2 regions of the Roseibium sp. QJM3NY_11 genome follow, and region 1 is predicted to be linked to the other one. Evidence: riboswitches for the same ligand, from Rfam matches in the RefSeq annotation. Region 1 holds a riboswitch; the other holds the start of a gene.

Region 1 (14,338 bases):
GACGCTTATCGATGCCCGGTTGGTGGCGCCGACAATGCGGGGTGTGGTCATTTCCATGTGGTGCGGAGTCGATCGGGTTGACCTCGGGAGGCGCAAACCGTTTCAAACCAGTGCGACCTCTTTTGCAGGTTCGGACCCTAACTCAGACCTACGGCCTTCCTGAGTGCGGCGTTGATACGGTCCTGCCAGCCGGGGCCGTCGTCCTGGAAATGTTCCAGAACATCCCGGTCGAGGCGCACGGACACTGTCTCCTTGCCCACGGGCATCGCCGTTCTGACCGGCCTGGGCGTTTCTTCGGCCGGCTTTTTCGTCGCCGATTTGAACAGGGCTTCGGCCTGTTCGATGGCGGTGGTATGTCGGCGGGGCGGACGAGCCATGATCTGTTTCCAATGCGTGAGAATGTATCGCCCAGCATAGCTGGAAACCTCGGGCGTACGGAGATTAAAATGATGGTGTCAGGCCGGGCTTGCCGTGCGGGCCGTAAAGCCGAAGGCCTGATCCGTCAGGCCGCCCGGCGGGACCGGTCCTCGCCGCGGTAGCTCAGGGCTTCGGCAAGGTGGATCCGGCCGACCTGGTCGACAGTGTCGAGATCGGCCAGGGTGCGGGCCAGCTTCAGGACACGGTGATAGCCGCGGGCGCTGAGCGCCATGCGTTCGGCCACATCGCGCAGGAACGCCAGGCCCTTGGCGTCGGGCCGGGCCAGGGTCTCGACGGCGGATGCGGGTGCCTGGGCATTTGTCCGGCAGGCGATGCCGAGTTCGAGGAAGCGCTCCAGCTGGATTTTCCTTGCGTCCGCCACACGGGCGGCAACTGTGGCGGAGCTTTCGCTTGCGGCCGTGCCGATCAGGTCGGCGGCGGTCACCGCCGGGACTTCGATCCTGACGTCGATCCTGTCGAGCAGCGGGCCGGAAATCCGGGCCTGATAGTCGGTCACGCAGCGTTCGCCGCGGCGGCACTGGTGGCCCGGCTCGCCCGCATGGCCGCAACGGCACGGGTTCATGGCGGCCACCATCTGGATGCGCGCCGGATAGGTGACCCGGTGATTGGCGCGGGCAATCACCGCCTCGCCGGATTCCAGCGGCTGGCGCAGACTGTCGAGCACCTGGGGTGTGAATTCGGGCAGTTCGTCCAGAAACAGGACGCCGTTGTGGGCGAGCGAGACTTCCCCGGGCCGGGCCTTCAGGCCGCCACCGACCAGCGCTGCCATGGAGGCGGAATGATGCGGTGCCCGGAACGGCCGCCGGTCGGTCAGCTTGCCTTCGGCCAGTTCTCCCGCCAGCGAGGCGATCATCGAGACTTCCAGAAGCTCGCGCGGGGTCAGTGGCGGCAGGATCGACGGCAGCCGGCTGGCCAGCATGGACTTGCCCGATCCGGGCGGGCCGGTCATCAGAAGATTGTGGCCCCCGGCAGCGGCAATTTCGAGCGCCCTGCGGGCTGTTTCCTGGCCCTTGACCTCGGCGAGATCCGGCAGCGGTCCTGCATTGCCGTGCAATTTCGCGACGGGACGGCTGAGCACCTGCGTGCCCTTGAAGTGATTTGCAAGCTGAATGAGAGAACGGGGTGCCAGAATGTCCATGTCCCGGTCGGCCCAGGCGGCTTCGCTGCCGCTGGCCGCGGGGCAGATCAGGCCCTTGCCGAGGGCGGACGCCCCCATGGCCGCCGGCAGCACACCTGCGACAGGAGCCAGGGTGCCGTCCAGGCCGAGTTCTCCCAGAACGGCGTAGCCGTGGAGAAATTCGGCAGGGATCGCGCCGATGGCGGCCATGACCCCGAGCGCGATCGGCAGATCGTAATGCGAGCCTTCCTTGGGCAGGTCCGCGGGCGCGAGGTTGACGGTAACGCGCTTGGCCGGCAGGGCCAGACCCGACGCGGACAGGGCGGCACGGACCCGCTCCCGGCTTTCGCCGACCGCCTTGTCCGGCAGGCCGACCACATTGAAGGCGACCATGCCCGGGCCGACATGCACCTGCACGTCCACCGGCACGGCCTCAATGCCCTGAAAGGCGACTGTAGTGACCTTGCTGACCATGTCCGCGCTCTTCGATTTCTCTACCTGAAAGGGTGTCGAAGACAAGCACACAACGGCAGGATGTTCAAGAACAAATATGGAACAAGCGGTGCGCGCGCCGTCTGGATGAAGCGCCCCGTCGCCGTCTTGAACGCCCCGGCGCCAAGTCAACGGGAACCTTTCCGGCCCGTTTTTCGTTGAATTCGCAGGGTGGCGAAGCCGGCAAGGCGGCCTGTGCCGGACAGCCGCCTGAGCATTTCCCCATCCGCTGTCACCTCGTGCGAGGACTTCGCGACGACATCGCGGTGGCTCTCGTTCTGCTTGTTACATGAGGACCTGCTCCATGAAAAACCACTACCTGCGCTTCCTTGCGATGATCGGCACATCGACCGCGGTCATGCTCGGCCTGATGTATCTGAACACCTACGCGGCCGATCACATCTATTTCAGCGAGACGCGCCTTTTCATGGCCCTTTACATGGGCGCTGCCATGACGGTGGTCATGCTCGCCTTCATGCTGAACATGTACCGAAATCGCCTTGCCAATGTCGCGATCCTTATCGCTGCGGCAATTCTCTTTTCCGGATCGCTCTACCTTGTCCGCAGTCAGAAGACCATCGGCGACATCGCCTGGATGAAGGCGATGATTCCGCACCATTCCATCGCCATCCTGACAAGCCGCAGAGCAGAGATCACCGATCCCCGTGTGCGCGACCTCGCGGACGGCATCATCGAGGCTCAGGTCCGGGAAATCGCGGAAATGAAGCAGCTGATTCGGGATCTGGAGCGATCTTCAACCCGGGTCGGCGTTCTGGACAAGCGTCCGTAACCCCTGGGGCCGCGCGTCAGCCGGAGTGGCGGACGGCGTCAGGAGGCCAGGGTGCGGCCCCAGTTGCCGGTGGGCCCGCCTGTGCGGGACAGGACGTTGCTCAGATATTCGGGAATACAGAACCTGTCGCTCGTTTCCAACCGGTTGACCTCGAGCCATTTCGAGACCAGCTCGATCATCTTGTCCGGGTCTTTTTCATACATGGCCCGGCACAATTCCATGTCGAGGCTGGCACCGGTCTTGGTTGACGTGGCGATAATCATGGATCCAATCACACGTATACTGACAATCATAGCGTGTCATGACCTTGCATGCACTTAATGAGAAATGCCAGCAATTAGCGGTTATGCGAAATCGGATGACCATAACCGGCTGTTATGGCAAACGCGCTGCCGCCGCGTCTGAAATTCTGACTGCCGCCAACCCGCAGCACATGAGCCCGGCGGCGAAAAACAGCATGGAATGTCCGGTCACCGGGATCAGGAAACCGCTCAGGACCGGCCCGACCCCCTGGCCCAGGGAGAGCAGAAAGAAGGTGAAGCCGAAGCCGACGGAGGGCGCGGCGCGGAAAATCCGCATGCTCCACATGCCGAGCAGGGCGGTCATCACGATGAAACCCGCACCGAAACAGGCGGCGGACAGGTAGATGCCAATCCTGGTTTCGACCAGCAGCGGGAGTGTGCCGACAGATGCACCGACCAGGATCGCGAGCAGGCGATAGGTGCCGCCGAGGCCCCAGCGGTTGACCAGACCACCCGCGAAGCAGCCGGTGACGCCCGCGATGCCCAGGACGATCCAGAAAAGGACCGCGTCGCGGGGATTGCCCGTCAGCATGGTCAGCAGTTCCACCGCATAGGTCCAGTAGACCGCGGTGACCACACCGAACAGAAACGCCGACACGAACAGTGTCCGGGCGGTCCTGTCCATCAGGACCCGGAGCGGCACCGCCCGCGGGCCGGTCTCGGAATGCACGTTGCGGCGCGGCAGCGCGAGCGCGTTCCAGAAGGTGATCGCAAGCGACAGGGCGGCAAAGACCAGCCAGGCCAGGCGCCAGTCTCCACCGGCATAAAGGGCCAGCGGACCGGCAAAGGCGACCCCGAATCCGGTGCCTGAATTGATCCAGGCATAGACCACATTCTGCCGGCTCGCCTCCGTGTGCCGGACGATGACATCGGAAAACGGAGGATAGGCGAGGCCCGGACTGGTGCCGGCCACAAACACGCCGGCGGCGAGGACGGCCGGTGTCGGCGACCAGGCGATCAGGCCCATGCCGACGGTCGCCGCAATTCCACCGAGCAGGATCGGCAGCCGTGGTTCGAACACGGTCGACAGCCAGGAACCGGTGAAGGTCGCCGCGAGATAACCCATGTAGGACAGGCCGGCAATCAAGCCGATCAGTTCGGACGACAGCCCGAATTCCTGGCGGATATCGGGCAGAAACAGGCCGAAACAGTAGCGTGCCAGACCATAGGTGACCGCGACGATGGCCAGTCCCGCGGCGGTCAGGCCACGGGTCTGATTCCGGTTCATCTCATACCCGGCGGGAGAGCTGGAAGTGAAGTGTTTGGTCATCCGTACAGCTCTCGCCGACTATGCTGAAATGGCCGCCTTCCAGCCTGTAGTGGCGGTACTGGTCGAGGCTGAGTTTCAGGCAGAAGTTGGAAACATGCAAGTTTCTTCCATTGATTGCGTTTGCGTATTCCTCGGCGAGAATGGCGACATGCGCGCACTGACCGTCCCGGATCGCGACCGGCAGCAGAAAGAACCTGTTCAGGGTCGGCAGGGTCCGGTCGACTGTCCGCTCGAAGGCAATGCGCGAAAACCGTTGCATGGCCGGGTGAGCGTAGAACCCGGAGATCTTGTCGATCTGGTTGGCGACATGGAGTTGGCTTTCCGACAGCAGAAGGTCGCCGGGGCGGGCGATGTTGCGAAGCCAGTCGTTGACGATGAAGGGGTCGTCGTTGCCCTCCTGGAAACCGAGCATCGTGACCATGGCCGGCGCGTCACTGTCCTGGACTTCCTCGGCCAGTCGGAACGAGTCGAAGGAGGCGGTGACGAACGAAAGTGGTGTGTCCGGCAATATGTCTTTCAGCGCGGCTTCCATGGGGCCGGACGACTTCGGGTTGATGTCGACGGCGATATAGCGCTCGATAGTGACACCGAGTCCGAGCAGGGTCTTGAGAATGAAGCGTGTCTTGACCGGTTCCGGGCCGAGTTCGACATAGATCAGCGGTTCGCCTCTGACCGCATCCGCGATCGCCCTGCAACTCTGTTCGAGCGCGTCCCGGAACGCGCGCCCGCTCGCGCCCGATTGTCCCAGCGTGTCCGATGAAAGTCCGGCTTCGTTCAACTGGCGCATCAGCTGAAAGACTTCGTCCAGATGACCGGTTGCCGTCTCCGCGGTGCCGGCATTGGTGTATTTCAGCCTGTTGTCCTGGGTCAGGATGCAATCGAGGCTGAATTCTGTGTGAGCGGCAATCGCCCGGTGAACCTTCTGCTGCAGTGAGGCTTCCAAAAGGGAGGCACGGTGATCTGTCCGATGCTCCGGCTGGCCGAAGGAAAGCGCTAAAGTCATGGCTGATACCTGTTTTTGACAATCGAGACTCCCGAGTTACGGTATTTTTGACCATGTCTAAAATTTATAATTGAAGCGCGTCATAATAGAACGTTATGATTGTTCGCGTTTGACTGGTGGTGTTTGCAGGCGTGTGACCTGTTGAAACGGAGACGGGAACATGACGATCGGCCGGTTTAACATCGAACTGTTGGAAGCCTTTGTCGCCGTCGCGGAGGCCGGCAACGTGACCCATGCGGGCACACGCCTCAACCGGACCCAGCCCTGCGTCAGCACCCAGTTGCGGCGGCTGGAGGAACGCGTCGGCAAACCGCTGATCGAGCGCAACGCGCGCACCATGGACCTCACGCCCGCGGGGCGGATCCTCTATCAGCACGCGACGGAAATCCTCAGATCCCACGAGGAGGCGCGGTTGCGCCTGTCCGCGCCCGAGCTGACCGGCACGGTCCATGTCGGATTGCCGGAGTGGTATGCCACCGGCCAGCTTCAGTCGATATTCTGCAACTTCGTGCGCATTCATCCGAATGTGAAACTGGAGATGACGGTCGCGGACAGCGCCACCTTGCACGACATGCTGAATGCCAACGAGATCAATCTGGCGATCGCACTTGTTTCCCAGGGCAAGCCCAGGCCCGTCGAGATGGTCGAGGAGCCATTGCACTGGGCGGTCAGCGACACCTGCCAGTTGAGCGATCCGTTGCCGCTGATCCTGTTTCCCGAACCCTGTCCGTTTCGCGAGATTGCCTTCAGCGCCCTCGCCCGGTCCGGAAGGCAATGGTACGAGCGCATCACCACGACCAGCGTGGCCGCGGCCCAGGTTGCCGTCCTGTCCGGCGCGGGCATCTCCTGTCTGCCCTCCGGCGCCATCCTTGAAGGCTTCAAGCTGCTGAAGGAGCAGGACGGGTTTCCGGCACTGCCGGCAACTCAGCTTGCCATTTACACGCAGTCGTCGTCCCAATCGCCGATCGTCGACTATCTGGAAGATCACCTGAGCGAGCTGATGCAGAACACCATCGCGCCGCGCTCCGCGCTCGCCGGCAAGATGACACCGGATCTCAGGGTGGTGTGACCAGACAGGCCACCGCCTTGGGGGGCCGGACAGGCCACCGGCACCGGTCGCCGCAGGTCCCGAAAACGAATCACTGGTGGCGTTTCGCGCCGTCATGACCGGCGGTGGAGAGACGATTTTCGGAGCTTCCGGGCCGTCGTATTGTTTCATTCGCATATTTGAATGCAATTTCCAGGCAGTGGTGCCTGATTTTGGGATCGAAAATTGCATTTTTAACGGTTCATTCAACTTCGGTTGCCAGTTTTCCTTGAGAAACTGGAGCGACCATGAAGACGATCAGAGCAAAATTGACCGTATTGTTTGTTGTCCTGGCACTCGTCGGCGCCGGGTCGGCGCTCTCCATCAGCGAGTTTCTGACCTCCGGACTCACTGATATGGCACTCGACCGGGAAGTGACCGCCGCCGAGCGGGCTCTTCACTCACGCATCCAGGCGGACAGCCGGCAGGCCCTGCTGATGGCCGCCGTCGTCGCCGGCCAGAGCGGTGTCCGGGAAAAGCTTGCCGCCGGCGACCGGGATGGGCTGGCGGCGGAGTTCGTTCCGGCGTTCGCAGGTCTGAAGACTGCCTATGACATCCGCCAGTTCCAGTTTCATCTGCCGCCGGCGGAAAGCTTCCTGCGGGTTCACAAACCTGAAAAGTTCGGCGACGACCTGTCCGGCTTCCGCCATACCGTGGTGGCGACCAACACCAGGGGACAGACAATTTCCGGACTGGAAAAAGGCGTTGCGGGCCTCGGAAACCGGGGCATCGCTCCGATCGTTCACGACGGCGCCCACGTCGGCTCGGTGGAATTCGGCCTGAGCTTTCATGAAAAATTCGTCGAGCAATTCACCAGGGAAACCGGGGTTCCGCTCGCGGTCGTGATCGACACGCCGGACGGAGCCAAGGTGATCGGCTCGCGTCTTCCGGACGGGATCGACCCGCTGACCGCCCTGGTGGATCTCGCCAGCGGCCCGGCAACGGATGCGAGTGGCCAGTATCACCTCGATGCGCTCTCGCTGAAGGATTTTTCCGGTAAGAAGGCCGCGTCCGCCATCCTCGCGATCGATCAGACGCCTTACACAGCCATCCGCAATTTCGGACGGGTGCTTGGCGCCGGTGTGGCCGTCGCCCTTCTGGCGATCGCGGCAGCAGGTGTCTATTACGCATATCGCAGCGTGTTCGCGCCCCTTCAGGTGGTCACGCAGCAGATCTCGGAGCTCGCCGAGGGCAATGCGGATCAGGACATCCGCGGCATGCAGCGGATCGACGAGGTCGGCGACATCGCCCGCGCCGTGGACGTGTGCTGCGCCAACCGGCGGTCGCAAGTGGAACTCGAGGGTGAGAAATCCCGAGAGGACGAAAACCGGAAGCAGCGCCAGAACACGGTCGAGATCCTTATCGCCGATTTCAGGACCAGGTCCGCGGAAATGCTGTCGTCTGTGACCCAGGTGAACGGTGAACTGCAGGACACCGCCGCGCTGCTGGAAGGCGTCGCCTCGTCGAGTGCGAGCCAGGCGGAAGGCGCGACGCACGCCTCCGAGGAAGCCGCGTCCAATGTGGAATCCGTCGCCGCCGCCACCGAGGAACTGGAATCGTCGACCAGGGAAATCGCTCAGCAGGTCGAGCGCACCACCGATGTCATCGATCAGGCCACCGCCGATGTCCAGGACACCAACGAAAAGATCTCCGGACTGGCAACCGCCGCCGGCAAGATCGGCGAAGTGGTCACCCTCATTCAGGCAATCGCCGAACAGACCAATCTCCTGGCCCTGAACGCCACCATTGAGGCCGCCCGCGCGGGCGAGCTCGGCAAGGGCTTCGCCGTTGTTGCCGCCGAGGTCAAGGAACTGGCGACCCAGACATCCAAGGCGACGGAAGAGATCTCAAGCCAGATCGGCGGCATCCAGGCCTCCACGGATGCGGCTGTTGGCGCGATGAAGGGGATTTCGGCGACGATGAACGACGTCAACGAATACACTTCTGCCATCGCCAGCGCGGTGACCGAACAGACTGCGGTGACCTCCGAAATCAGCCGCAACATTCAAGGGGCCGCGCAGCAGACCAAGACCGTCGTCGGGAACATGAACGAACTCGACAATGCCGTCACCGAAACCAACACGTCCTCGGGCACTGTCAAGGCGAAGGCGGGCGAAGCCGTTCAGATCACCGACGACATGCAGGCGGAGATCCAGCGGTTCCTCACTGCAGTCGAGGCGGCCTAGATAAGAAACGCCCTAGCTTGTTGACAACCTCACAGCGTCATTCCGGCCGGTCTGCAGCGCAGCTGCATGGCCAGAGCCGGAACCCAGCGCGTATTTCGCGCCGCAGGCGCGTCTTTACTTATGATTTCAGAGGCTTGACTTGATCTGGTGCTCGCTTTCGCTCGCGCTGACACGCTGGGTCCCGGATCAGCGCGCAGCGTCGCTGCACTTGTCCGGGAGGACCAGCGGAGAGCCTGTCAACGGTCTGGGGCGTTTGAGAAACGCCCCAAAAATGCTCTGACACTCGGAGATCGATCAGCGGTCCCGGGGGACCAGACCTCGGCGAGGGACCCCATGCAGGAAGACGGCGCACGACAGTGTGATCAAGCCGGCCACGGCCCGTAGATCAAGGCGAAGTCCTGATGTCCCATGATCGTTAGTGCGCCTCGTCCCAGTTGTCGGCGGCGCGGGCGTCGACCTGGAGCGGGACGGACAGTTTCAGCGTCGGGTCGCAGGCGTTTTCCATGACATCGCGAATCACCGGAAGGGTGGCGTCGACCTGATTGTCCGGCACTTCGAAGATCAGTTCGTCGTGCACCTGAAGCAGCATCTGCGCGTCCAGCTTCGAATGGGTCAGCCGGTCCTCCATGCGCACCATGGCGCGGCGCAGGATATCCGCCGCCGAACCCTGGATCGGTGCATTGATCGCGGCGCGCTCGTAGAAGGCACGCATGTTCGGGTTCTTGGTGTTCACGTCCGGGTAATGGGCCTTGCGGCCGAAGAGGGTGGTGACGAAACCATCCGCGTGAACCTGCTTCTTGACCGCTTCCATATAGTCCTTGATGCCGGGGAAGCGCTCGAAATAGGTCTTGATGTAGTCCCCTGCCTCGCCGCGCGAAATGCCGAGCTGATTGGCGAGGCCGAAGGCGGAAATGCCGTAGATGATGCCGAAGTTGATCGCCTTGGCCCGCCGGCGCACCATCGGATCCATCCCCTCGATCGGCGTGCCGAACATTTCGCTGGCCGTCATGGCGTGAATGTCGAGCCCGTCGTCGAAGGCCTGCTTCAGTTGCGGAATGTCGGCCATATGGGCGAGCACGCGCAGCTCTATCTGGCTGTAGTCGGCCGAGATCAGCTTGTGGCCCTTTTCCGCGACGAAGGCCTTGCGGATCTTGCGGCCCTCTTCCGTCCTGACCGGAATGTTCTGCAGGTTCGGCTCGGAGGAGGACAGGCGCCCGGTGGTGGTCGCCGCGAGTGAATAGGACGTGTGCACCCGGCCCGTTTCCGGGTTGATGCGGCCGGGCAGCGCATCGGAATAGGTCGATTTCAGTTTCGAAAGCTGCCGCCAGGAAACGATTTTGGACGGCAACTCGTGGCCTTCTGCGGCGAGGTCCTCCAGCACCTGGGCCGATGTCGACCAGGCGCCGGTCTTGGTCTTCTTGCCGCCGGGCAGGCCCATCTTGCCAAAGAGAATATCGCCAAGCTGCTTGGGCGAGCCGATGTTGAAGCTTTGCTCCGCGAGGTCGTAGATCTCGGCTTCCCGCGCCGCCATGCCTTGCGCGAAATCGCCCGACAGCCGCGACAGCATCTGCCGGTCGACGGAAATGCCGCGCTTTTCCATGCGCGCCAGCACCGGCACCATCGGCCGTTCCAGGGTCTCGTAAACCGTCGCCATATGCTCGCTGGCCAGCCGCGGCTTCAGGATCAGCCACAGGCGCAGGGTGACGTTGGCGTCTTCGGCGGCATAGGCGGTCGCCTTGTCGACCGGCACCTTGTCGAAGGTGATCATCGACTTGCCGGAGCCGCAGATCTCCTTGAACGGGATCGGCTTGTGGTCGAGCCAGCGCTCCGAAAGCTCGTCCATGCCGTTGCCGCCCTTGCCGGCGTCAAGCGTATAGGACAGCAGCATGGTGTCGTCGTAGGGCGTGATGTCGACGCCGTAGCGGGTCATCACCAGCCAGTCGTATTTGAGGTTCTGGGCGATCTTGAGGACCGACCGGTCCTCCAGCATCGGTTTCAGGATCTCCAGCGCGTCGCTCAAGGGGATCTGGCCCGCAACGAGGCCACCACCGCCCAGAAGGTCGCCCTCGCCGTCGACATGGCCCAGCGGCACGTAACAGGCCTTGCCCGGCTCCGTCGACAGCGACAGGCCGACCAGGTCCGCCTGCATGGCGTCCAGCGAGGTGGTTTCCGTGTCGAAGGCGACATAGCCCGTCTCGAAAGCCGCCGCGCACCATTCCTTCAGCCGCTCGGCGCTGGTGACGGTTTCATAGGCGCTGGAATCGACCGGGATCGCCCGGATGGTCTCGGCACGGGCGTCGGCCACGCTCCGCGGCACCATCAGGCCGTCCTTGCCGGGGGCTGTGTCCGCTGCCGCATCCGGACCCGCGCCGCTGTCCGCGTGCTCCAGGATCCGGCCCTTGTGGTCCGGCACGTCCCAGCCGGGCACCTGGAAGACAGCCGGCTCGACGCTTCCGGCGTCGGCGCCGGTGGCTTCGGCCACCCGCTTGGTCAGGGTGCTGAACCCCATGGTCTTGAGGAAACCGACCGCCTTGGGACCGTCCAGGTCCCGCACCGAGAGCGCCGCGGCGGGCAGTTCCACCGGCACGTCCTGCTTCAGGGTGACAAGCTGCCGCGAAATCCGGGCCTGGTCGGCGAATTCGATCAGGTTCTCGCGCCGCTTGGTCTGCTTGATGGTGCCGGCCTGCTCAAGCAGGGTTTCCAGATCGCCGAACTCGTTGATCAGGAGTGCCGCGGTCTTCAGACCGATCCCGGGCACGCCCGGCACGTTGTCGACGCTGTCGCCGGCCAGCGACTGCACCTCGATGACCTTGTCCGGGCCGACGCCGAATTTCTCGAACACCTCCGCCTCGCCGAAGATCTTGTTCTTCATGGTGTCGATCATGCCGACCTTCGGGCCGATCAGCTGCATCAGGTCCTTGTCGCCGGAGACGATGGTGACGCGTGCGCCCTGCGCCGCGGCGTCGCGCGCATAGGTCGCGATCAGGTCGTCGGCCTCGAAGCCCGCCTGCTCGATGCAATGGACGGAAAAGGCCCGGGTCGCCTCCCGGATCAGTCCGAACTGCGGCACCAGGTCCTCCGGCGGATCGGGCCTGTGGGCCTTGTATTCCGGATAGATCTCGTTTCGGAACGTCTGCGCCGAATGGTCGAAGATCACGGCGAAATGGGTCGGCTCGTCGCCCTTTTCCGGGGTCAGACCCTCCTGCAGCAGCTTCCACAGCATGTTGCAGAAGCCGGAAACCGCGCCGACCGGCAGGCCGTCCGGCTTGCGCGTCAGCGGCGGCAACGCGTGGTAGGCGCGGAAAATGAAGGTGGAACCGTCGACCAGAATGAGGTGGTCGTCGGCGGTGAGGGCGGGGGCGGTTACTTGCGTCGACATGGCGCGGATCATGCCCGCAGCCCGCTCCGGAGAAAAGTCCTAAAGTTGAGAAATCCCGAATGGCGCACGCCTATCGCGGCAGCCAATCGTTTCCGGACCTGCCGGGCCGCCAGAGCAAAACACCGAAATGTCGGATTTGTGCTTTCGCGGAAAAAATAAATAGGCCATTATGCAAGGGCTTGGTTTTCCGTTCGGCACAAAGTGCCGGGAAACGAACAGGGAATTCGGACACGGTGGACCCAATCAGGGCTCCGGATGCCGAAGCCGCCCCCGCGACTGTATGCGGAGAGCGCCGGCCGGACATGCCACTTGCAGGCACCTGCAGGGAAGGCCCGGTCAAGCGCAACGACCCGCGAGCCAGGAGACCTGCCAGGCATCGACTCCAACCCGGCCGTCGGGTGTGACGGCAACGAGGATATTAAAATGACGACACAGACATACAAATCAAACCTGTCTATCGCCAGGATCGTACCGCTTGCCTTCGCCGTGGTGCTTGGCGTGGCGATCATCTCGATCACGGGCCATGTACAGGCCGGTGCCCTGCATGATGCGGCACATGATGTCCGCCATGCCACCGGATTTCCGTGCCACTAAAATGCTCATACGAATTCTCGTCAGCGGCCTGTTCGCTGGCGCTGCGGCAGGTCTGATTGCGGCCCTGCTTCAGCTTTATTTCGTACAGCCGGTCCTGCTTCACGCGGAACTTTACGAAACCGGGGAACTGGTGCATTTCGGCGCCGCGGCGGTCAGCGCCCATCAGGACGTTGGCGGCTTCGATGCGGTCCGAGATGGCTTGAGCATCGTCTTCACCATGCTGACCTACACCGGCTATGCCTTCATCCTCATCGCCGGCATGGCAATCGCGGAAATGCGCGGTGCAAGCATCACGGCGCGGACGGGACTGATCTGGGGTCTTGCCGGCTTCGTGACGTTCCATTTCGCGCCGGGTTTCACGCTTGCTCCGGAAGTGCCGGGGGTGGCGGCTGCCGATGTCGGCGCGCGCCAGATCTGGTGGTGGACCACGGTCGCAACGGCCGGAGCCGGTCTGTGGCTGATCGCCTTCGGCCGCAACTGGCTGGCCTGGGGCACGGCGGCGGTCCTGCTGCTGGTTCCCCATGTGATCGGCGCACCCGAGCCGGAGGCGTTCACAGGACCGGTGCCGACCGAGATCGGTGCCCTGTTCGCCAGCCGTGCCCTTGGCGTCGGCATGGCGGCCTGGCTGCTGCTCGGCTGTTTCACCGGCTATTTCTGGCAGCGCGAAGGCGTACGGGCAGAAGCGGCGCAGCCGGCCTGACCGCAAATGCGACTGAATACCGGTCGGGCGGGACGTCACGTTCCGCCCGTTGTCTTTTCGGCTGAACAACTGGAATTCGAATGGAACGGTCTCTTTCACTCTTCGTCATCGGTCTGATCTTCGGGGGCGGCATCGGCTTTGTCACCGCCGCCGGCTACGGCGTCACGTTCGACGGACACGATCATGGCGACCCGGCCGCGCACCAGGCCCATGCGCCTGCCGCACACCGGCCTGATGGCCATTCCGGGCACGACATGTCCGGCCACAGCCACGACGAGCTTGTGTCCGTGCCGGCGGGGCCCGGTACTCCGTCATTGAAAATAGCCGTCACGCCGGATCCGGCGAGCGGCTTCAATCTCCACATCATGACGGAAAACTTCACCTTCGCGCCCGAACACGCCAGCCAGGAGCATGTTCCCGGAGAGGGCCACGCCCATGTCTATGTCAACGGCGAAAAGGTCGCCCGGCACTATGGTCCCTGGCTGCATCTGCCGACACTGCCTGAAGGCGAAGCGGTGGTTGAGGTGACACTGAACACCAACGATCACAAGATGCTCGCCGTCGGCGACAAGCCGCTCAAGGCGTCCTTGAAGGTGCGTGTGCCCTAACCGGCTTCAAGTGCCGGTATCCTTGCCCTGAGACACAGGCGCAGGCGTCCGCAGGGCCGGGCATCCTCGATCCAGCCGTTTTCGGCGACAAGCCAGGCGCGACCGGTCGCGACGATGTCGTCGATGTCTTGGGGAAAGGACAGGCCCGCGAACACCAGGGTCGCACGGCCCTCGCCCTGAAACGCCAGCGAGACCGGCTGCTCGCACCCACCCATGCAGTCCACCGTCCCGACATCGAAGGCACCAATGAGCGCGGCCTCCAGCAGGGCGTTCCTCAACGCCGCAAGTGCGCCTTCGGCGACCGCTTCGGTCTCCTGTTTGCAGGTCCGGCAGACAAGAATGCGGTTCATTCCGCCGCCTGCGCCTGACGTT
Region 2 (14,338 bases), 2.3 Mb from region 1:
TTGCGCGGGAACGGTACGGACCCTAGATAATTTCATGTCCCCGGCAATTCCCTTGCCGGGAATAACATGGACGGTCTGATGACATTCGGCAGCAATTTGAAGTCCTTGCGCCGCGAACGCGGCCTCTCTCAGGCGGGACTGGCGGACCGGCTTGGATCGACCCAGCGACATGTGTCCTTTCTGGAAACAGGGCGTGCCAGCCCAAGCCGCTACATGGTCCAGCGTATTGAGCGCGAGCTTGCCCTTCCGGTCGCGCGCGCACAGGTGCTTTATGAAGCCGCGGGCTTCGCCAGCCCCTACAGATGCCGCGCTCAGGATTCGCCCGACATCGTCGAGGCACTTGACCTGATCGAGACACGCCTGCTCGCCCATTGGCCGTTTCCCGCCTATGTGCTCGACAAGCGCTGGACGATCCTGCGCCGCAACCAGCCCGGAAACCTCTTTCTGTCCGGGTTTCACGAAGACCGGAACGAGCCGCCGAACCTGTTCAGGATCTTCCTGTCGCAGGCTTTCCGGGACCGCATCCTAAACTGGGAGGAAGCCGCACCGATCTTCGCCGCGCGGCTCTACCGGGAAGCCGCGGAAGATCCGGAACTGGCGGAACTTCTGGAGCAGGCGCGCGAAAGCGGCCTGCTGGACGGGCTCGACGAGAGCTTCCGGGAGAATATTCCGATCTTTGTCCCCGTCGAGGTTCTGGGACCGGACGGCAGCCGTCTGAAGATCACGTCCCTGCTCGGTCAGCTCGCCTCCGTGCAGGACGCGGTGGTCGAGGGCATGACGGTGGAACTCATGGTGCCGATGGACGCCGCCAGCGAAACCTGTCTGTTGGGTGCCGGCGCGCAGGCGTCCACTCTCAAGGCTGCCGGATAGTCCCGGCACCGGCCGCTTCCGCGCGCGCCTGCGAGGCGTCTCCCCTTGCCGTCAGGATCCGGCCGATATTGACTTCGATCCAATCGGCGAAGTCCCGGACCTTGACCGCCACCTCCTGTCCGATGGGAGACAGACTGTAGGAGACACGGGGAGGAACCACCGGATACGAATGACGATTGACGAAGCCATCCGCTTCAAGGGTCTGCAGTGTCTGTGCCAGCATTTTCTCGCTGACCCCGTCAACCTTCCGGCGCAGGTCGGAAAACCTGTGATCGCGCTCCAGCAGTGCCATCAGCACAAGCACGCCCCAACGGCTGGTCAGATGCTTCAGGATCTCCCGCGACGGACACCCCTGACTGAACAGCGCACCGCGCCTCAACTTGTCGGACAGGGCCACGCCGTCACCGGACATATCCGTTTTTTCCGTCCCGTCGTCTCTCAAGGTCTCACCTCGGCTCAAAATCAAAACTAACCTTTTTGTAGGTACTAACAAAAAGAAAGCATCTCGTCTACATCACGGATGTCCGATGGAAACATCGCAGTTGAAACCAAGGAGAAACGAGATGATCGCAGTCACCGGAGCCAACGGCCAGTTGGGCCGCCTTGTTCTGAAGCATTTGGCAAAACTGACCGACACCCCGGTGCGCGCGCTCGTGCGCACGCCGTCGAAAGCGGAAGATCTCGCGAGCAGCCGGATCAGCGTCGTGAAGGCCGACTATGACGAGCCGGCAACGCTGCGGACGGCCCTTGAAGGTGTCGACACCCTGTTGCTGATCTCCGGATCGGACATCGGCAGCCGCGTCCCCCAGCATACCGCGGTCATCGAGGCCGCCGGTGAGGCCGGCGTCGGGTTCATCGCCTATACCAGCATCTTGAACGTTTCCCGTTCCAGCCTGATCCTCGCGAGCGAGCACGCTGTCACGGAACAGCTCCTCGCGGACAGCGGCATTGCCCACGCCCTCCTTCGCAACGGCTGGTATCTTGAGAATTTCGCCGGCACCATTGCCGGCGCCCTTGCCCATGGCGCCGTCGTCGGAGCCAGCGGCGACGGCAGGTTCTCGGCTGCCGCACGCGAGGATTATGCGGAAGCGGCCGCCCGCGTCCTCACCGGCGAGGACCGGACCACCCGTGCCCTTGAGCTGGGTGGCCGGCCTTCCTTCACCCTTGCCGAACTCGCCGCCGAGTTGTCGTCCCGGACCGGCCGGGACATTCCCTTCAAAAACCTGCCGGAAACGGCCTATGCGGATGTTCTTCAGCAGGCCGGACTTCCAGAAGGCTTCGCCAGGGTGGTTGCCGATGCCGACAGGGGCGCGGCGCAGGGCGAACTCGAAACGAATTCCTCCGACCTTGAGGAGGTGATCGGCCACCCGACCCGATCTTTGAGTGCCTTCGTGGCCGACACCCTGAAAGGGCTCGCCGCAACTGCCGCCTGATCCGTTCTGAGCATTCCGACCATTCGGCCCGCCCGGCCTGCCCGCGAGCGCGGGCACCCCATTCCGGGCGGTGCCGAGGTCATTCATTCCTAAAACTGTTCAATAGCTTCAAGGATATTTGTTGGTTTGGGCCGGCGGGAGCTGTTAGGCAGGACAGATCGTCATTCCCCGGAAGCAGACCGATGTCCATCGCCGCCGTGCCCGATCCATACATACAGGACGGCCCCTATGCCTGGTTCCGCCTGGCTGTCTGCATTCTGTTGAGCACCATCGGCGGCGCGGGCATGTGGGCGGTCGTCGTGGTGTTGCCGGCGGTGCAGGCGGATTTCGGCATCGACCGGGCGGACGCCTCCCTGCCTTACACCGCCACCATGCTCGGATTTGCCGCCGGAAACTATCTGCTCGGGCGCTTCGTCGACCGGTTCGGCATCGTCCCGCCGGTCATCGGATCGGCCTTCGCCCTGAGCGCGGGCTTCGCGCTCGCCGCCCTATCGGGCGATGTCTGGATGTTCTCGCTCGCCCAGGGCGTGCTGGTCGGCCTCGGCACGGCGGCGACCTTCGGTCCGCTGATCGCCGACATCTCCCACTGGTTCGTGAAGCGCCGGGGACTGGCGGTCGGCTGCGCCGCTTGCGGCAACTATCTCGCCGGCGTGCTCTGGCCGTCCTTCATCCAGTGGAACCTGGCAACGGCCGACTGGCGCGAGACCTATCTCGTGATCGCGGTGGCCTGTCTTGTCACGATGGTGCCGCTGGCACTGATCCTGCGCCGCCCGCCGCCGGAAGGCGCGCTGTCGGCCGGCGCCGGTGCCCGCCCGTTCGGCGCTGAATCCACGGGACTTCCCCCGGCCGCCCTGCAATGGCTGCTGGTGCTGGCAGGGCTTGCTTGCTGTGTCGCCATGTCCATGCCCCAGGTCCATATCGTCGCCTACTGCGTCGATCTCGGGTTCGGCATCGCGCCGGGAGCGGACATGCTCGCTCTCATGACCGGCGCCGGCGTGATCAGCCGGCTGGCCTCAGGTTACGTCGCGGACAAGATCGGCGGCGTCAAGACACTGCTGATCGGCTCCGTCCTGCAATGCGCCGCTCTGTTTCTCTATATCCCGTTCAACGGCCTGGCCTCCCTCTATCTGGTCTCGCTGGTATTCGGTCTTTCCCAGGGCGGTATCGTGCCGAGCTATGCGGTGATCGTGCGGGAATACCTGCCGGCCAGGGAAGCCGGGCAGCGGGTCGGACTGGTCATCATGGCGACCATTCTCGGCATGGCCCTCGGCGGTTGGCTGTCCGGCTGGATTTACGACCTGACCGGCTCCTACGAGGCCGCGTTCTTCAACGGCATCGCCTGGAACTTCCTGAACATGGCCGTGATCGTGTTCATTCTCTTCAGCGGCCGCCGCCGGCCTTCGATCGCAGCAGGACAATGAAGAACAGCCCGCCGATCAGGCCGGTGACGATGCCGATCGGCATGTCTTCCGGCGCCATCAGCGTGCGTGCCAGAATATCGGCCCAGATCAGGAAAATGGCGCCCAGGAGCAACGAGACGACGAGCACCCGCTCGTAATTTCCGCCGACAAGGTATCTGGCGATATGCGGGATCATCAGACCGACAAAGCCGATAATGCCGGAAAAGGCGACCATGACACCCGTGACCATCGCACCGACGACAAACACGGTCAGACGGAACCGTGCAACGGCGATGCCCAGTGTTGCTGCGGTCTCGTCGCCGATGGTCATCGCATTGAGATCGACGGCTTTCAGATAGAGATACGGGGTTGCCACGGCCAGAGCGGCGAGCGGATACAGCAGATGGCTCCACTGGGCCAGCCCCAGACCGCCCAGCATCCAGAAGACCACCGTGTGGGTTGCGCGTGGATCGCCAAGAAAGATCAGGACGTTCGCGAACGCCATGATGACGAAGGACACCGCGACCCCCGCCAGAACAAGCTTGTCAGCGCTGGTAGCGGACGCAAAACGCGTGACGCCGAGGACCGCCAGTGTGGCCGCAAGCGCGCCGGCGAAAGCCATCAATGGCACCGTCAGCAATCCCAGGAACAATCCCGTGTGGAGCAGTGCCAGGATTGCCCCGGCGGCGCCGCCCGAGGAAATGCCGAGCAGGTGCGGATCGGCAAGCGGATTGCGCGTGATCGCCTGAAGCGCTGCTCCCACGACGGCAAGCCCCGCCCCGACCAGGCCGGCCAGCAGGGTCCGTGGCAGCCGGACGTCCCAGACAATCGCTTCCCGGCCGGGCGACCAGTCCACGGCCACGAGACCGGGCCAGAGCTTGTTGGCGATCACGCCGAGAACCGTCTCGGCCGAAACGGACACGGCCCCGACCGTGACACCGGCGATCACGGACGCCGCCAACAGGACAAGACCGAGCGAAACGGCGGGCGCCATCGCGCCCCGCCTCCCCTCCGCTCCCGGGCCGTTGTCGTCGTGTCCTTGTGCCGATCCGTTGCGTGCCGTCTGCAAGGCCTCACTCACCCGCAAAGGCCTCGACAAGTTTCCGGACGGCCCCGATGTTGCGCGGGCCGGGCGTCGCCTCGACATAGTCAAGGGTGACGAAGCGGTCGTTCCTGACCGCATCGATCCCGGCAAGCGCCGGATTTGACCGCATGAAATCCCGCTTCTCTTCTGCCGTGACATTGCCGTAGTTCACGATCACCACCACTGCCGGGTCGCTGTCGATGACGGTCTCCCAGTCGATCCTGGCCCAGCTCTTCTCGAAACCGTCCAGCACGTTGACCCCGCCCGCAGCCTCGATGAGCGCTGTCGGCATGGCATAGCGTCCGGCAGTGAACGGCTTGTCCTCACCGCTGTCATAGACGAAGACGCGTACCCGCTCCGCATCCTTCAGCGGGGCCGTGATCCGGTCCAGTTCGAGCTTGTAGGCGGCGACCAGATCATGGGCTGTATCCTCGACGCCGAAAATCTTCCCCAGATTGAGCAGATCCGCATACATGTCATCCATGGAGACTTTGGCTTTGCCGCCGACATGGATGCAGGATTCGGTGAGTTCGTAGACCTTGATGCCGAACGGTGCCAGCGTTTCCGGTGTCACCTCGCCGCCGACCTTCATGCCGTAGTTCCAGCCTGCGAAATAGAAATCCGCGTCCGCCCCGATGAGAACTTCCTTGCTCGGATACCGCGCCGACAACTCCGGCAGTTCGGCGATGCCCGACCGCATTTCCTCATCCAGGGTTTTCCAGCCCGAGATGCCGGTATAGCCGACCATGCGGTCGCGCAGGCCGAGAACGAGCATCATCTCGGTCAGATTGACGTCGTTTGAAACCGCGGCACGGGGCGGCGTGTCGAACGAGACTTCCCGATCGCAGCTTCTGACGGTTGTTTCAGCGTATGCAGACCCGGTAAAAAGGACGGCAGTCAGGCACAAAAGCAGTCGTTTCATGTGTTTTCTCCAAAGTTCAAAGATGAAATGTCAGATGGGCCCGGCCACCGGGATCGCAGTCCCTGCGATGGACCTTCACCGCATAGGCCTTTTCGATATGCTCTGATGTCAGGACCTCGTCCGGCCTGCCGTGGGCGACCTGGATGCCCCGGTGCAGGAGCAGGATCCGGTCGCAGACCTGCGCTGCCAGATTGAGGTCATGCAGGCTGGTGACGACTGTTATGTCGAGACCGGCAAGCAGGGCCACGATTTCGAGCTGATGACGGATGTCGAGGTGATTTGTCGGCTCATCCAGAATGAGCAGTTGCGGCTCCTGTGCGAGAGCACGCGCAACCATCACCCTTTGTCGCTCACCGCCGGACAGGGTCCCCATCGACCGCCCCGCCAGATCGGCAAGGCCCATGCGCTCCAGAGCCCCCTCGACAATGTCGACGTCCCGCCGCCCGCCGCGGGAAAATCCGGCGCCGTGCGGTCTGCGGCCAAGGGCCACAATTTCGCGTACCGACAGGGCGAAGTCGGTGGGCTGTTCCTGCAAAACGGCAGCAACCTTGCGCGCGGCCTCGCGCGCCGACAAGGACCAGATATCGTGTCCGTCCAGACAGACGGTCCCCTCCACCGGCCTGTGAAACCGGTACAGCAGACGCAACAGGGTCGATTTTCCCGCCCCGTTGGCGCCGGCGATCCCCAGGACTTCGCCCCTTTCGAGCTCGAAACTGACCCGGTTGAGGAGCGGATCGCCCCGACCCGGTTGCCAGCTGACACCGCGCACAGACAAATGACAGCCGCTCATGACGGGTCCGCCATCTCGGTTTCCGTCGCGATCATCGCCGCGGGAATGCGGGCAAGCGCGGTCCGGCGCAGTTTGCCCGGCCGGTCCCCGGACGTGCACCAGCCATCATCCAGGGAACGGTACTGTTCGGCGAAGGCCACGAGGTCGTCGATATCCGTCTGGGGATCGATGTCCCCGAACAGATAGGTCGCCTTTTCACTGGCCCGGTAAGCCACCGTGCAGGGCCTTGAGCATCCGGCCATGCAGGCGATCCCGGACACTTCGAAGCCGTCCGCGACCAGAGGCGCCGCCCCCTTCAGCGCTTCCTGAAGTTTCGCGATGAGGTCATGACCGGGACGGCAATCGCCGCCCTTGTGACGGCATGATGTGCACACGAAGATCCTGTGTTTGTCGGTGGTCATCAGTCTGTGCCCCTGCCGGTTCTTCCATGACGGTCCGGCACCGGGATATCCGGCACCGCGCACCTGCGCGCCTCCGGCACACGGGTGTCCACGGCGGCAGAGATTCGTAATGTTATTACATTACTACTATCATAATGCGCAAGGCCGCCGGCACAGCCGTTCGGGCGCATTGTCCTGGCCGCGCGATTGCCAAGACGGCTAGCAGCCGCCGCGATTAGGGATCGGATTGAAGGATATGTCGTGCGTGTCCGGTTCATGTCGCCCTCCGCGAAGATGCGGGGCGGCAGGAAACCGAATGTCAATCTGTGTCAGCGCGGGCTGATAGGCCATGTCACTCGCTCCTCCGGGACACCCCGCCCGGGTTGAGGTTAAAGATGAAATGGCAGGTCTCCTGACTTGCGGGTCGACGCTTTCCTGGTCCTTCCCGGGTCTCCCCAGTGGCGTTTCCAGGTTCGCTCACCGCTCACAGTTGCGGGGGCAGTCACGGTTTTGGTGCCTGATGGCTACGCCGCACCGTGTTCCCTTTTAATCCCGATCCGGGGACGCCGGATTCGGAAACCATGTCGATCTTTGTGGCGAATTGCCCCGTGCCTGTCAATGCGCGAGGATTGCGTTCAGGCATGTCGCCGTCGTGCCGTCCGCCTGGTCCTCTTGGCAACACTGTCCTCTTGCCTTCCCGGGTCAAAACTCCTACCTGCGGAGCCATGACAAAAAACTCACTTCCCCCGCGCGCCGAAGCGCGCCCCGTCACCCTCAAGACCCACGGCATCGAGCGCCAGGACGACTACGCCTGGCTGCGCGCCGACAACTGGCAGGAGGTCATGCGCGACGGCCGCGCAGCTTTGGCCGATGACATCGAAGCCTACCTCGATGCCGAGAACGCCTACCAGGATGCGCAGATGGCGCACACGAAGGATCTGCAGGAACAGCTCTTTTCCGAGATGCGCGGCCGCATCAAGGAAGACGACAGTTCGGTGCCCTTACCGGACGGCCCCTATGCCTACGGCCTGAAATACGAGACCGGCGGCCAGCAGCCGATCTTCTTCCGCACGCCCCGCGACGGCGGCAAGGAAACGCTCCTGCTGCACGGCGACAGGGAAGCCGAGGGCAAGGCCTATTTCAAGCTGGGCGGCGCCGGCCAGTCGCCCGATCACAAGCTGCTCGCCTGGGCCTATGACGACAAGGGCTCGGAATTCTATACCCTGCAGGTCCGCGACATCGACACCGGCAAGGACCTGAGCGACCGCATCGAGGACACCGGCGGCGGCGGCGTCTTTTCCGCCGACAGCCGATATGTTTTCTACATCCGCCTTGATGACAATCACCGGCCGTCGAAACTGTTCCGTCACGAGATCGGCACCGACCCGTCCACGGATCAACTGGTTTTCGAGGAACAGGACGCCGGGTTCTTCATGGGGGTCGGCAAGACCCAGTCCGGCGACACCATCGTCATCGACATTCACGACCATGAAACGTCCGAGGTCTGGACGATCCCCGCGAACGACCCGACTGCCGAGCCGGTGCAAATCGCCCCGCGCGAGACCGGCATCGAGTATTCCATCGACGATCACGGCGACACCTTCTACATCCTCACCAACGCGGGCGATGCGGAAGACTTCAAGATCGTCACAGCGCCGAAGGCCAGTCCCGGACGCGACAACTGGACCGACCTCGTGCCGCACAAGCCAGGCTGCCTGGTCCTGTCCCACTGTGTCTACAAGACCTTCATGACCCGCCTGGAGCGCGAGGACGGCCTGCCCCGGATCGTGATCCGCCGCCTGGCCGACAATATCGAACACGAGATCGCCTTCGACGAGGAAGCCTATTCCCTCGGCATGGGGGGCGGCTACGAGTTCGACACCTCGACCATCCGGATTTCCTATTCCTCGATGACGACGCCGTCTCGGACCTACGACTACAACGTCGACACCCGCGAACGGGTCTTGAAAAAGGAACAGGAAGTGCCGTCCGGCCACAAGGTCTCGGACTATGTCACCCGCCGCGTGATGGCCCCTGCCGCGGACGGGGAAACCGTGCCTGTGTCGATCCTCTATCACAAGGACACCGAGCTGGACGGGTCCGCCCCCCTGCTGCTTTACGGCTACGGTTCTTATGGCATCACGGTGCCGGCCAGCTTCAACACCAACGCCCTGTCCCTGGTCGACCGGGGTTTCGTCTATGCGATTGCCCATATCCGTGGTGGCAAGGACAAGGGCTTTCGCTGGTACAAGGACGGCCGCCGGGAGCACAAGAAGAACACCTTCACGGACTTCATTGCCGCCGCAGATCACCTTGTTGCGGAAAAGCTCTCCTCACACGACAAGATCGTCGCCCATGGCGGCTCCGCCGGCGGCATGCTGATGGGGGCCATTGCCAATCTCGCGCCGGAGAAATTCGGCGGTCTGATCGCCGAGGTTCCCTTTGTCGACGTTCTCTCCACCATGCTGGACGACACGCTGCCGCTGACACCGCCGGAATGGCCCGAATGGGGCAACCCGATCACCGACAAGGCCGCATATGAGTACATTGCGTCCTATTCGCCCTACGACAATGTCGCGGCGAAAGCCTATCCCGCGATCTTTGCCGTCGCCGGCCTTACCGATCCGCGCGTGACCTATTGGGAGCCGGCAAAGTGGGTCGCAAAACTGCGCGCCACCCAGACCGGCGACAGCCTTGTGTTGCTGAAGACCAACATGGAGGCCGGACACGGCGGCGCTTCGGGCCGTTTCGACCGGCTGAAGGAAGTCGCCCTCAATCAGTCCTTCGCACTGATGGTCGCCGGCAAGGCCTGATCCGGTCGCTCACGGTGAATTGAAAACAGATCCGGGCCCGCATGCGGGTCCGGTTTTTCTTTTTCCTGCAAATGCCATAGGCTTGATTGAGACGAACAAGACCATGAACCATGGGGATATTCATGAAACAGTCCTGCCACTGGATCCAGAGCCTTGCGGCGGTTGTCACACTTACCGCGGCCCTTCTGTCATCCGTGACGCTCGCATCCGCCGCCGAATTGCGCTGGTCCTCGCCGACGGATCCGCAGACAATGGATCCCCATGCCGTCAGCTCCGCTCCGGTGCTCGGGTTTTTGAACAACGTCTATGAAGGCCTGGTCCGGCGCGACAAGGACATGGCGATCGCGCCCTCTCTGGCGGCAAGCTGGGAACCGCTCGGCGGCGACGGTTGGCGCTTTCACCTGCGCGAGGGCGTCAAGTTTCATGACGGTGCCGATTTCACCGCCGAAGACGTGTTGTTCTCCTACCAGCGCGCCTCTTCCGAAGCGTCGGACGTGAGTTCCTGGTTCGCTCCGGTCAAGGAAGTCAGGGTGGTCGACGACTACACGGTCGATTTCCTGACACATGCCCCGGATCCGATCTTCCCGGACTCGATCGCCAATTTCATGATCCTGGACAAGGACTGGGCCGAGGCCAACGGTGCCGCACTGCCGGCAAAGGACACGGAAACCCACGCCACCCTCAATGCCAACGGCACCGGCCCTTTCAGGCTGGCCGCGCGGGAACCGGGCGTCGAGACGGTCCTGGAAGCCTATGACGGCTGGTGGGATCAGCCGGAGCACAATCTCACCAAGGCAACGTTCCTTCCGATTGCCAACCCCGCCACCGCCGTCGCCGGCCTGTTGAGCGGTCAGGTCGACCTGATCAATCCCGTGCCGGTGCAGGATGTCGACCGCATCCGGAACCAGGACGGTTTCGCCCTGCATCAGGGCATCGAGGCGCGCGTGATCATGCTCGGCTTCGGCCACAGCCACGACGCCTTGAAGTCATCCGGCGAAACCGCCGGAACGAACCCGTTCCAGGATGTGAAGGTGCGCACCGCGGTCCAGAAGGCGATCAATGCGGAAGCACTGGTCGACAAGATCATGCGCGGCAATGCCGAGGTCGCCAGCCAGCTCGTCAGCCCGCAGATGAAGGGCTACAGCAAGGCGGCGAGCGCGCGTATCGGCCACGATCCGGAAGGCGCCCGGGCGTTGCTCTCGGAAGCAGGCTATCCGGACGGTTTTTCCTTCGGACTGTCCTGCCCCAACGACCGCTACATCAATGACGAAGCCCTGTGCAAGGCCATGGCCGCCATGCTTGCGCAGGCGGGCATGAAAGCAAAACTGAACGCGATGCCGGTGCGCAACTACTGGCCGGAACTGCGGGCGGGCAATTTCGACATGTATCTTCTCGGCTGGTCGCCGGGCACGTTCGACGCCGAGCATCCGGTCCGGTTCCTGGTTACATCCAAGAACGACGAGAAGAAGCTCGGCAGCTGGAATTTCGGCGGCTATTCCAATTCGAAGGTCGACGCGCTGTTGCCGCAGATCCAGCGGGAAATCGATCCGGAGAAACGCCAGGCCATGCTGGACGAGGTCGCAACGATTGTCCGTGACGACGTGGTCTATGTGCCGCTGCACATCCAGCCGCTTCTGTGGGGCTCGAAGTCGAACATCGACCTGACCCAGCGCGCAGACAACTTCCTGATGCTGCGCTGGATCACGGTCAACTGAGACCGGCCTGTTGAGAAAAAGGGCGGCAACCGGCGTCAGTGCGCCGGCTGCCGCCTGACCCAGTCGACGAAGGCCTTCGCTGCCTTTTTCTTCAGCGCTCCGTGGGAGCAGGTCACGAAATAGGCCGTTCCGAAGTCATGCACGCCTCCGGGCCACGCCGCCAGGGCTCCGTCGTCGACCAGTTTTCTCGTGATCGACTGCCATCCGAGCATGACCCCTCTCCCGTCATGCGCAGCCTGAACCGCCTGCACGTAGTTGTCGAAGGTATGACCGGGCCGGCCGCTGCGCCTGATCTGTCTCTGTGCAAAATAATCGGACCAGGAATCCCACAGGTGCGGGGACCCCAGCCGGACATCGATCAGCACCGCCTCTTCCAGTTCGCCCGCCTTCCGTGCCTCGGCGATGACATCGGGCCTTGCGACCGGGCAAGCGCGCTCGTCGAACAGTTTCCAGGTCCTGCCGTCCGTCCAGTCGCCGCGCCCGTAGCGAAAAGCGACATCGAGCCCCGTGGACAGAACGGGCTGGTCCGAGGGAGGCGCCTGCACGTTGACGGTTATGTCCGGATGACGCGCATAGAAATCGGAAAGCCTCGGCATCAACCAGTAGGTGGCGAAACCGAGCGTGCAGCACAGCGTGAGCTGATGGTCCGACACTCCGGCCGCATGACGTGTTTCGGCAATCGTATCCTCGATCAGGGCAAATCCGTTCCGCACCGCTCTTGAGATCCTCTCGCCGGCTTCCGTCGGCACGGCCGGCTTGGCGCTGCGATCCAGCAGGCAAACCCCGATCTCCTGTTCGAGCGCGCGGATCGCCTGCGTGACCGCCGGCGGTGTCACATTGAGCGACTGCGCGGCCCGCTGCATCGAACCAAGCCGGCAGACCGCATCGAACGTCAACAGGAGTCGAAGGGGAGGAAGATTGGCCATAACTTAACACATGGATTAACTTGGGTTCAGCGTTTATCGCCTTTTTGCATGACCCGTTCGCCATCATCTTAAGAAGCACACAGAATCTGAAATGGCAATCGAAGCCGGATCGGACGCGTGCTTTTCAAAGAGGTGGCGCAGGATGCGGTTACGAACTGCCTGTTCCGGCACGGGAGACATTCCGCGCAAACAGACATACGGGGATTGATGACATGACGGAGCACACACTGACCGAAGACCAGTTGAGATCCTTCGAGGAAGACGGATTTCTGGCGATAGACAATCTGCTTCCCGCCGACGACCTGTCGGAGATCGAGGAGGAATACGCGCTTCTTCTGGACCGGACCGCCGAGTTCCTGCGCGCACAGGGCCGCATCCCCAGGCTCTACGCACATCTTTCGTTCGGAGACCGGTATTGCGCAATTCTCAACGACTATCCGGATCTGCACCGGCACTTCAATGTCTCTCTCCCCTTGCAGAACGAGGCGATCACACCGGAAAACTTTCTGATGCACACCGGTCCCGCAGCCTTCAGGCTGATGCGGCACCCGGCGATCCTCGATGTGGTGCAATCCGTCATCGGGCCGGAAATCACCTGCAGTCCCGTTCAGCAAATGCGCATGAAACCGCCCCAGGGCAATCTGTCGGGCGGCCTCACCGCCCACTCCAATGTCGGTGTGACGACCTGGCATCAGGATATCGTCGCCCTGCTTCCGGAAGCCGACGACACGCAGCAGGTAACGGTCTGGCTTGCCATCACCGAGGCCTCGATCGAAAACGGCTGCCTCGTCTCGGTGCCCGGCTCGCACCGCGCGGGCCCCAGGGTCCATTGCTCCAATCGCAAACTGGCGTCGGAACCCTCCGTGCCGGACCGGCTGATGCAGGAGCAGGAAGGCGTGCCGCTGCCCGTGAGCAAGGGGGGCGTGGTGCTGTTCCACAAGATGAACGTGCACAGGGCGCTGCCAAATCTGTCAGACGGTCTGCGCTGGAGCCTCGACCTGCGCTATCTTCCCACCGGACAGGCGACCGGCCGGCCCGCCTTCCCGGAGTTCGTTGCCCGCAGCCGGTCAGATCAACACCTTGAACTGCGCAATCCCAACAGATGGGCAATGTCGTGGGATGACGCCCGTGATGCAATCCTGTCGGGACGCTACAAGGGACGGATTTTCGAAGATGCCCGATGGGCCGACCCCGCGGTGTGCTAGCGTGCGCGGCCGGCGCGCCGGTGCGGCGTCACTCCCCGGATAATGACTTGATTTTGCCCCGGTCTTCGGCTCATGTGACAGGCGTTGCAAATCAGTCTTTCGGCCGCGCACAAGACGGTCATGTCAATCTCTGGAGCGAGCCATGCACCGCAGTTTCCGCAGTCTGTTCCCGGCCAGCCGGCTGAAGGCCGGCCTGAAAGCGGCGCCCGCCCTGTTGGCGGCGCTTGCGCTGACGGCCTGCCAGACGGAAACCACGCAAGTGTCCGATCTACTGTTCGCTCCGACCTTCTCCAAGAGCCGGCAATACCTTCCCAACACCTACAACACCCAATACGACTGCCGCGCCTTCACCGGCAGTGGCTGGAAGGGCATTGCCAGTGGGCGGGTGGAGTATTTCGACGAACGATACATGATCTCGCAAGCCGGCTGTTTCCGCACGAAAAACGAATGCGAGGCCTGGCTGTCCCTCATGCGCGGCTACATCGATATCCCGCGTTTCATCCGCTGCAATCCCTACAGCGCCTAAGAGCGTTTCTCTTTCATATGGAACCCTATGAACAAGACACGCCCTAGGGACCGTCTGCGCCGGGCATTGCGCCTTGAAATACAGAACAGTCGTTGAGAAAAGCGGCCATGTACTCGCGCAGGCATTTTGCCCTGGCGCTGAGCAGCCGTCCGGTCGGCCAGACCGCAAAAATGTCGCGTCCCGGCCCCCTCCAGTCTGTCAGGACCCGCCGGAGCCGACCAGACTGCAGATCGCCGGAAATCTCGCTGACAGGCAAAAGCGCAAGCCCGTGGCC

The links. Region 1 has a riboswitch for cobalamin ahead of AC0VX3_RS01295 (CbtB domain-containing protein). Riboswitches for the same ligand answer to the same signal wherever they lie in the genome.
Region 2: it holds a riboswitch for cobalamin, as region 1 does, so the genes downstream of both, AC0VX3_RS11900 (DUF1636 family protein) here and AC0VX3_RS01295 (CbtB domain-containing protein) in region 1, are expected to answer to the same signal.

What each region holds. Positions count from the first base shown of each region.
Region 1 covers NZ_CM149660.1:298,443-312,780, reverse strand. The annotation lists gene AC0VX3_RS01340 (BrnA antitoxin family protein) at 138-377, opposite strand; gene AC0VX3_RS01335 (YifB family Mg chelatase-like AAA ATPase) at 503-2,029, opposite strand; gene AC0VX3_RS01330 (DUF305 domain-containing protein) at 2,352-2,837, shown strand; gene AC0VX3_RS01325 (hypothetical protein) at 2,876-3,100, opposite strand; gene AC0VX3_RS01320 (MFS transporter) at 3,213-4,367, opposite strand; gene AC0VX3_RS01315 (hypothetical protein) at 4,369-5,412, opposite strand; gene AC0VX3_RS01310 (LysR family transcriptional regulator) at 5,573-6,481, shown strand; gene AC0VX3_RS01305 (methyl-accepting chemotaxis protein) at 6,748-8,685, shown strand; gene polA (DNA polymerase I) at 9,101-12,076, opposite strand; cobalamin riboswitch at 12,228-12,452, shown strand; gene AC0VX3_RS01295 (CbtB domain-containing protein) at 12,488-12,658, shown strand; gene AC0VX3_RS01290 (CbtA family protein) at 12,660-13,358, shown strand; gene AC0VX3_RS01285 (hypothetical protein) at 13,439-13,966, shown strand; gene AC0VX3_RS01280 (DUF1636 family protein) at 13,963-14,316, opposite strand; gene AC0VX3_RS01275 (acyltransferase family protein) at 14,313-14,338, opposite strand, start outside.
Region 2 covers NZ_CM149660.1:2,587,917-2,602,254, reverse strand. The annotation lists gene AC0VX3_RS11935 (MmyB family transcriptional regulator) at 79-870, shown strand; gene AC0VX3_RS11930 (winged helix-turn-helix transcriptional regulator) at 854-1,282, opposite strand; gene AC0VX3_RS11925 (SDR family oxidoreductase) at 1,434-2,303, shown strand; gene AC0VX3_RS11920 (MFS transporter) at 2,486-3,724, shown strand; gene AC0VX3_RS11915 (FecCD family ABC transporter permease) at 3,684-4,697, opposite strand; gene AC0VX3_RS11910 (ABC transporter substrate-binding protein) at 4,777-5,709, opposite strand; gene AC0VX3_RS11905 (ABC transporter ATP-binding protein) at 5,726-6,499, opposite strand; gene AC0VX3_RS11900 (DUF1636 family protein) at 6,496-6,900, opposite strand; cobalamin riboswitch at 7,265-7,478, opposite strand; gene AC0VX3_RS11895 (S9 family peptidase) at 7,605-9,692, shown strand; gene AC0VX3_RS11890 (ABC transporter substrate-binding protein) at 9,815-11,407, shown strand; gene AC0VX3_RS11885 (LysR substrate-binding domain-containing protein) at 11,443-12,333, opposite strand; gene AC0VX3_RS11880 (phytanoyl-CoA dioxygenase family protein) at 12,546-13,538, shown strand; gene AC0VX3_RS11875 (hypothetical protein) at 13,681-14,064, shown strand; gene AC0VX3_RS11870 (LysR family transcriptional regulator) at 14,108-14,338, opposite strand, start outside.